2 regions of the Vallitalea okinawensis genome follow, and region 1 is predicted to be linked to the other one. Evidence: a T-box and tRNA genes for the amino acid it is inferred to sense, from the RefSeq annotation. Region 1 holds a T-box; the other holds one or more tRNA genes.

Evidence for each region. A T-box is a leader RNA that pairs with one kind of tRNA and senses whether it is charged. The one in region 1 lies ahead of tyrS (tyrosine--tRNA ligase), so its partner is inferred to be a tRNA-Tyr.
Region 2: it has a tRNA-Tyr gene. The T-box ahead of tyrS (tyrosine--tRNA ligase) is inferred to sense a tRNA for this amino acid. The anticodon was not compared.

The regions. Positions count from the first base shown of each region.
Region 1 covers NZ_PQDH01000002.1:260,429-264,870, reverse strand. The annotation lists gene dusA (tRNA dihydrouridine(20/20a) synthase DusA) at 1-227, opposite strand, end outside; gene queG (tRNA epoxyqueuosine(34) reductase QueG) at 276-1,166, opposite strand; T-box leader at 1,392-1,647, shown strand; gene tyrS (tyrosine--tRNA ligase) at 1,793-2,986, shown strand; gene C1Y58_RS06340 (methyl-accepting chemotaxis protein) at 3,133-4,442, shown strand, end outside.
Region 2 covers NZ_PQDH01000025.1:41,780-46,221, reverse strand. The annotation lists gene C1Y58_RS24910 (YARHG domain-containing protein) at 1-1,806, shown strand, start outside; tRNA gene C1Y58_RS24905 (tRNA-Arg) at 2,061-2,137, shown strand; tRNA gene C1Y58_RS24900 (tRNA-Val) at 2,180-2,252, shown strand; tRNA gene C1Y58_RS24895 (tRNA-Tyr) at 2,376-2,460, shown strand; tRNA gene C1Y58_RS24890 (tRNA-Gly) at 2,465-2,536, shown strand; gene C1Y58_RS24885 (family 4 glycosyl hydrolase) at 2,625-4,010, opposite strand; gene C1Y58_RS24880 (AraC family transcriptional regulator) at 4,148-4,442, shown strand, end outside.

The sequences.
Region 1 (4,442 bases):
TCAGCAATTTTCGTTGCTTTGAAGATCTCTTCAACATTAGTTCCAGCAATTTGGAGAGCCACAGGACCCTCAAAGGCATCAAAAGCTAATAAATGTTCTATATCGCCATGAATGATGGCTGGTGCAGTAATCATCTCTGTATACAGAAGTACTTCCTTTGAAATAAGTCGGCAAAAATAACGAAAGTAACGATCCGTTCGATCAACCATAGGTGCAATGCTTATCATAGAATTCTCCTTTTATTTTAATGTAGGAAAGTCTAAACTTATCGTTAATCACTTTTCTTGTTCATTGATTAAGTCCATGTTTCTAAGTAATAGTTTCTTACCACGCCAACTGAAGGCTCGATGACCATAGGTTCTTTTGAAGGCTTTATTGCTGAGAGTCTCAATATCATTTTTCTCTAATTTGAAAATTAAATCTTCCTTAAAAGCTTTTAAAGGAGTAGGTGTAAGATCTTTATTATGTGGGCATACCCTTTGACAGACATCACATCCAAAAATAATGCTGTCCTTTTTAATAACCTCTATTTCTGATTCTGTCAGAAGTTCTTTCTTTTGGGTGAGAAAAGAACGGCAACCTCTCCCATCAATATCATAGTTGTCCAAAATAATCTGCCCAGGACACGCTTTTACACATGATTTACATCCATAACATCTTTTATCTAGAGGTTTGTCAACTTCAAAAGGATGATTATTAACGATGTAGCCAATAAAGAAATAAGATCCATATTGATCATTTATTAAATGACTGTTAATCCCATAAAAGCCCAATCCAGCTTTATAAGCTAAGTAGCGGTCAACAAGAGGACCCGTATCAGCAAATACTTGATAATTAAAGTTATCAAGCTGTGAACTAAGATAGTCCCCTATGTTCGTCAATAAATTTCTAGTGATAAGATGATAATCTCGCCCATAAGTATAGTTCGATAAATTACCTTCATGGACACCAACATAATAGGGAAATAAACAGACAATAATGGACCTAGCATCTTCCATAATCAATTTTGGATCAATCCTTTTCACAATATCGTTTTCTTCAAATCCTGTATTTAAATGATATCTATTAAGTAACAGTGTTTTTAGATCATTATAAGGACCTATATCGGTTATTCCCACTTGATTTATATCTAACTGTCTACAATAATTAATCAAATTTTCTTTCATAGCTAACTCCAAACTTTCCTTTTTCTCCTACTATCATAGACGAATAATTGATCTCTGACAAGGTAGATTATTAATTTTTTACTAAGACATGGTCATCTTTCTAGCCAGCGCAATAGATCTCCATCTATACTTGACTCTATTATTGATAGGTTAAGATTATAAATTTTTGCTATTTACTATTGACTTTTTCTCAAATTTGCATATAATACTATACTAATAACATTTTTAAAGGCAGAGATAAGGAAGAGTAGAAATGAACCTTTCTTCTACAGAGAGCTCCTTTTGGTGAGATGGAGCGAAGAAAATTATTTTGAATACCCCTTTGAGCTACGCTTCAAAACCATTTGGGAGTAGAGGTTGTCGGTTGCATCCGTTATCATGCTAGAGTATTCGCATAGTTTTATGCCGTACTTGAAGAGATTGATGCTGTGAAGTATTAATAAATAGGGGTGGTACCACGTGAACAGTTCACGTCCTCGGTAATCGAGGAGGTGGACTGTTTTTTTAGTGGAGGAAAGTCCGCATTTTGCTCGCAAGGAATCCTACTTTCCTGCACCTTGAAATGTGAAGATAGTCACTTTCTTGGTTATTCCATTAATCTTGCCAAAATAAAAGGAGGAATAAAGATGTTATCAATTCAAGAGCAATGTACATTATTAACCAAAGGTGTAGCTGAAATCATTAACTTAGAAGAATTAAAGAAGAAATTAGAACTAGGTAGAAAACTCACCATCAAACTGGGATTAGATCCTACTGCTCCAGATATTCATCTTGGTCATACCGTTGTTTTAAGAAAGATAAAACAATTTCAAGATTTAGGACATCAAGTAGTTATTATCATCGGTGATATGACAGGAAGAATTGGCGATCCAACAGGAAGAGATACTAGTAGACCAGCTTTAACAAAGGAAGAAGTCATGCTTAATGCGAAAACTTATACAGATCAAATATTCAAGATTTTGGATCCAGATCTAACAGAAGTCAAATTTAATAGTGAATGGTTAGAAAAGCTATCTTTTGAAGATGTTCTTCAATTGGCATCAAAATACTCAGTAGCGCGAATGTTAGAAAGAGAGGATTTTAAGAACCGATTTAAGAATGGGCAAACAATAGGTATACATGAATTTTTCTACCCTTTAATGCAAGGTTTTGATTCTATCAGTATTAAGGCTGATATTGAAATTGGAGGGACTGATCAGACCTTTAATATACTGATGGGGCGTACTCTACAAAAGGAGTTTGACCTAGAGAGGCAAGTAGCTATTTTTATGCCAATTCTAGAAGGTACTGATGGTAAGATGAAGATGAGCAAAAGTAAAGGTAATTACATTGGTATCGATGAGAAGCCTAGTGATATGTTTGGAAAAATCATGTCCATTCAGGATCAGATGATTATTAGATACTTTGAACTAGTAACGGATTGGCATCCAAGAGATATTAAAAAAATGGGATCAGCTATGGATAATGGAGAACTGAACCCTATGGAAGCAAAGATGACTTTAGGGGAAGAAATAGTAAGTCTATACCATGGGAAAGAGGCTGGTAGAAAGGCAAAAGAAGAGTTTATAACTGTATTCAGAGATAATAAACTTCCAGACTCTATACAAGAATTAGTTGTTGGTGAAGGGAATCTCATAGACATTTTAGTACAAGGTAAATTTGCTCAATCAAAGAGTGAAGCTAGGCGATTAATCCTTCAGGGTGGTGTTAGAATTAACGGCGAAAAAATTGAGGATATAGCATTTGCTATTTTTAATAATAAAGACATTATTCAAGTTGGTAAGCGAAAATTCGCAGAGTTAATACTAGATCAGGAATGAACTTAAGTCTTCACAAGAAAAGCATCTTTAGAACCTCATAGACTATTATTAAATAATAATTTATATTAAACAATAATATATATCTTGTAGTTTGTGTTATTATTTGGTATAATTCAATTATAATACATTCCATAGGGGGAAAATATATGAAACTAAAGATGCGCATGATTATTACAATACTTGGTCTAACATCTCTCATTTTTAGCCTGATTGTAGGAATCAATATTATGTCAGGCTATGACCAAGCTACACAGCAAGCGAAATCGCTTATCATGGAATCATCAGAAAAGTCTGAAGAAATCTTTCATAGTTTTTTTGAATCAGGTCTCATAGTAACAAATACAATTGCAGATACCTTTGAGGGTATGGTTGAAACGGGAGTAGCGGACCGTGAACAAGCAAATGCAATTATGAAGAATATTTTAGCAGAAAACCCTGGATTTATTGATGTTTGGGTTGTATGGGAAAAAGACGCGTTTGATGGTAGAGATAAGGAATACGTTAATGCCCAGGGGCATGATGCTACTGGGCGATTCGTTCCTGTGTGGTCACGTGGTGGAGGAGAGATTACCTTGGAGCCTGCTGTTGGATACACGTCTGACGATTACTATTTGATTCCTTATAATACTGGAGAAGAATACATATCAGAGCCGATTGTCTATAATGTAGGTGGTCAGGATATCACCATGGTTGTTCTTGCTATGCCGATTGTACTGGATGGAGAAGTATTAGGGGTGGCAGGAGTGGATATAGCTATTGACTACTTGGCTGAGATGAATGCTAATACTCAATTTTATGAAAGTGGTTATGGAACCATAATATCTCATGACGATACTGTTGTTGCTCATCCGAACGAAGCTTACGTATTTCAAGAAGTAGTCGAGAATAAGAATCTAGTTGATGAAGTCATACGTCAAGTTGAACCGATTGTCGATACAGTATATGTGGATTATTTGGGGGAAGAAGCGTTGGTAACTTACATTCCTCTAGAGTTAGGACAAGCTGATGTAGTCTGGGTTTACGGAACACTAGTTCCAACAGACGAAATTTATCAAGGGCTTATTAATAGTACTGTGAGACTTGTAATTATCAGTTTTGTGGGATTGTTTATTATTTTAACTGTAGTCTACATGACAATTCAAGGTGTAACACAACCTATCGAATCCATAACAAAATATGCTCATCAAATTGCAGAAGGTGACTTAACAGGGGTATTACCTGAGAAATTTTGCAATAGAAAAGATGAAATTGGAGACCTAGCTAATTCATTTGGACAAATGATGTCTAATACATCAGAATTGATTAATGATATCCAGCAAACATCAGGTCAATTAGCTGCATCTGCGGAAGAGTTATTTGCTACTGCTAATCAAACAGCATCTTCATCGGAGGAAGTGGCAAAAACCATTGAAGAAATAGCGAGAGGTGCTTCCGAACAGGCTGAAAGTACTGAGGT
Region 2 (4,442 bases), on a different contig from region 1:
GATAGTTTAGTTGATTATGATTACATTCGGTTAGATACTGAGGGGAATTACGAAGTTTTTATTATAAAGGAATATGATGATAAGATAGTGTTTGACATTGCTCTTGGTGACTCTCTTGAAAACGTAGAAGATCATCTTGGACAAGCACCTTTTGTTTATGGCAATTACTTAAGAATTTATAAGTATAAAGATTTATATTTAGGTATCATTGGTGAGGAACAAGTTGATTACGTAATGGCCTGTACCTTACCTAACAACTATGAAGAAGATATTTTTACGAAATTATTAACTGAAATGTATAATACGTCACTGGAGAATTACGAAGACTTCCAATACTACTATGCTTATCATGAACTATTTAAAGAATACAGCGGTATTGAGATGGAGTTGAAAGAAAACTTAGCTGCATTCACAGTTTTTGATAACTATAGAGGAGAAAGGGAGAATCTTCAAAGCGATAATGCTACTATTCAAATCAGCTACAGTGATAAGAATAAGATAGCAGATGCTATGAATCATCTGATTCTAGAGTGGAAAACAGATGATACTACAATCCCCAATCACTACGGAATTTTGAATGATCACCTAACTTATTGCATCGAAGAAGAGAGTGGCAAAATATATATTTTTGATAGTAATACTAGTAATAGAATCGACCTGTTAGAGCAAGTTGGTTATAAAGGAACTGTTAGGAAAGAAATAGAAGTAGGTAACAATGTTATTCTTCTAAAAGATAAAAAGAACACTCCTATTTATGTATATTGTCGAGAAGACAAAGATGGGAAACTATCATTTACTTTAGACCCCATTAATAGGATTAATACAAATAATGACTCATATTTAATAGAGAGCAAGATGGATGGAACAGATTTCGAATGGATGAAAATATATAAAGGATCTAAGGCTAGTCAAGAACTATTATTTCAATGGAATAGAGATGAATCTTCAGGTATATCAATCAATATTCCCTCATATGATAATCCATTTAAGATGATTGTTGATATAGGCGATTATGACAAGGATGGAGAAGATGAGATTTACATTAATGATAACTATATCTTTATCCTACATAATGAAGAATATCAGCTAGCTATTGAAGACTATTTTACTTATGAATATGAAGATGTTGATGGAGATGGGGTTCTTGAATTACATACGCCGACTATTAGAACATACACGAGTGAACCTTATATGGAGTTAAATCAAGTCAATGTTTTAACCCTTGGGCAATATACTTATTCTTATGATTTAACATGGAAAAAATACGAGAATAAGTTAGAAGAGTCACAAAAAATATTCCAGCAAAATCCATCACCGCTTAATTTTCTTAGGTTACTTAATAGTTATGCTACTTTGGGAATGAAAGATGAAATAGAGGAACTTATTGAGGTCAATGAAGCGTTAGTTAACAATACAGAATTCTATTATGAACTTTTTTACAGTTCATCAGTTAATCCTGAGTATTTTGATGATTATTTTGGCTATGTATTAAGCAGTGCATATGTTCATCAATCTGAATGGCAAAGGTTAAGAGAATATTATACAGAGACTGTGATTACTTTTGGAGATAGGAACTATAATTTAAAAGATGCTTTTGTAGAAGAACAATTAACACAACTTACTGAGGATGAACTTAATATACTGAAAAATGCAATCTTTGCTCAATATGGGTATCGATTTAATAGTAAAAAGTATCAGGATTACTTTATTGATATCCCATGGTATGAGCCTAAATATGATGATGTTGAAACAATGATGACAGATATTGATCAACACAATATAGATTTGATATTAAGTATGTTATAGACGATACTGATGATTAGTCCACAATAGGTATTGGATTTATTATTAAAGGGAAAGCTTCTAATGGTAGAAGTTTTCCTATTATAATATTTCTATAAGGGCTTAATATTATAGATATATTATAGTAAATTGATTGAATATATTTACAAGTAAAATTATATTATTTTATGTTGACAATGCAAATGCCTTATGATATTATATCATAGTCGCCATTATGGAACGACATTTTTAGACTAATGAGTGATATAATTTCTTTTGTGCGCATAGCTCAGCTGGATAGAGCGTCTGACTACGGATCAGAAGGCCGAGGGTTCGAATCCTTCTGCGCACGCCATTTTTTTGCCTAATATTCAATTACTTTAATAAAAGTCTATTAGGGCGCATAGCTCAGCTGGGAGAGCACCTGCCTTACAAGCAGGGGGTCACAGGTTCGAGCCCTGTTGCGCCCATTTATTATCCACAAAAATAATATTAACTTCAAATCCCGCATATCCTTGATATTAGGGAAGATGTTTGTAAGAACGCTTAGTCAATGTGAAACACCTGTGGATAACATTACTAAAATTGAATATGGAGGAATTCCCGAGTGGCCAAAGGGGGCAGACTGTAAATCTGTTGGCAACGCCTTCGAAGGTTCGAATCCTTCTTCCTCCACCATTATGCGTGAGTGGCTCAGTGGTAGAGCATCGCCTTGCCAAGGCGAGGGTCGCGGGTTCGAATCCCGTCTCGCGCTTATAAAAAACCGACTAAAATTAGTCGGTTTCTTTCTTTTCAAAATATTGCATATACATTTCATCTGGGTGGTAATATTATTTTAATATCTATTCATACCAAATATCCGGTATTTGATCTTTTTCTGCCTCTAATAATTCTTCTATGATTTTCTCTATATCAGAAATGGAGCAAGCTAAAGGATCAGTCAGCATAGCACGTTTTAATAAGTCACGACTTCCTTTTACAACAGCTTCAGCTGTTAATTCATGAGTATCTAAAACGAGTTCCTCCATACCCTTTATACCGCGAGGCATTTCCCCAACCTGTACAGGATAAATACCATCTAAAGTGGGTTCACAAAGTAATTCTAAGAAGGCGTCATCATTCATATTGGTTACCGCACCATTGTTATAGGTATTAATATAGAACTTCTTCCCTAGGTTACCCACCATATTCTCGATAATATCTGTTGCATGGTCAGGTCCAAATGTAGTCATGTACTCTTCAATAGGGGTTTTACCTGAAATAAAATCATCAACTTGATCCCACATGGCTTCATGGCGTTTATATCTGGCTTCAGTTTCCCAGAGAGTAAGAGGAGGGATTGTTTGTTCAAGTACTTGTCGACCTTGCCAGAATCGTACATATTCCTTGGTATGACCAACACATACAGGAACATATCCAAAAGCTTTATAAAGTTCATAGCCAATACTATCATTAAACTTACCCTTTGCTCCTACATCACCACCATCTGTTTCTTTAGCTGCATTAATACGTAAATATTCAGCAATATTTTTCATAACGTCTTTTCCTTGATACTCAGCCTTGATGCACCATGTAAAGTGATTAACGCCAGCAATTCTAAAATCAAAATCTTTTGCAATTGTATCACTATAATCCTCTTCAGAATTAATGATTCCTGCTCGCACAGCGTAACGACGTTTGATATGAGGCATATGTAAACCATCACAAAGGGCAAAACTCTTTAAGTTCGGAGCAAATCGTTTGAGAGCCATGCCATGTACAGCTGTAGGATTGATATAGTTAATAACCCAAGCTTCAGGACATAGTTCTTCAATATCCTTTGTATACGCCATGATGACAGGTAACTCACGCATAGCTCTAAATATACCACCTGGACCAATGGTGTCACCGGAACACATACGGATACCATGCTTCTCAGAGATTTCGCAGTCTATACCTCTATAATATACAGATTTTTCAGCGAAACTTAAGACGACAAAGTCGGCACCTGGTAGCACATCCCTTGCTTTTACACTACTTTCAATTGTTACGTTAACTCCTTCACATTCAACAACCATCTGAGCTAGCTTAGTCATCTTATTAAGGCGTTCTTCATCTGTATCCACTAATGCTAAAGTACCATTATTTAAATATTCTGAATGTACCATTTGCCAGATTGCTTGGCGACCAAAGAATAAGCTTCCTGCACCAATAAGTACTATCTTTGGGTTAGTAATTGTTTTAGTCATGAAATAACCTCCTAATTTGAATATAGTATTATTATAAAACACTAGAATAATATATAAATGCTTAACATTCTTATTGTGATGTCAAATAGTTTGATTTTTTATAGAGTTTAATGATACAATTATCAAGAGGTGATTTGATGCAAAACACAGATATTTTTAATAGATTATCAGATAACATTGATATTAAGGTGAAAACACATATAATTTGTCATAGAAATGACTGGTACGAAAGCGGCAGTAGAGTTCAGTATGATTTGTGGATCATGCTTGAAGGATCAGCAATTGTAAAAATGAATAGAGAAGAATATTTTGTTCAGGCTGGTGAGATGTTCTTGTTTTATCCTGATGTACAATATGAAGCTTACACAACAGAAAAGGAGTGTACATTTTTATATAGTCACTTTGATTTCAGAATTGGTAATAATGGTAGAA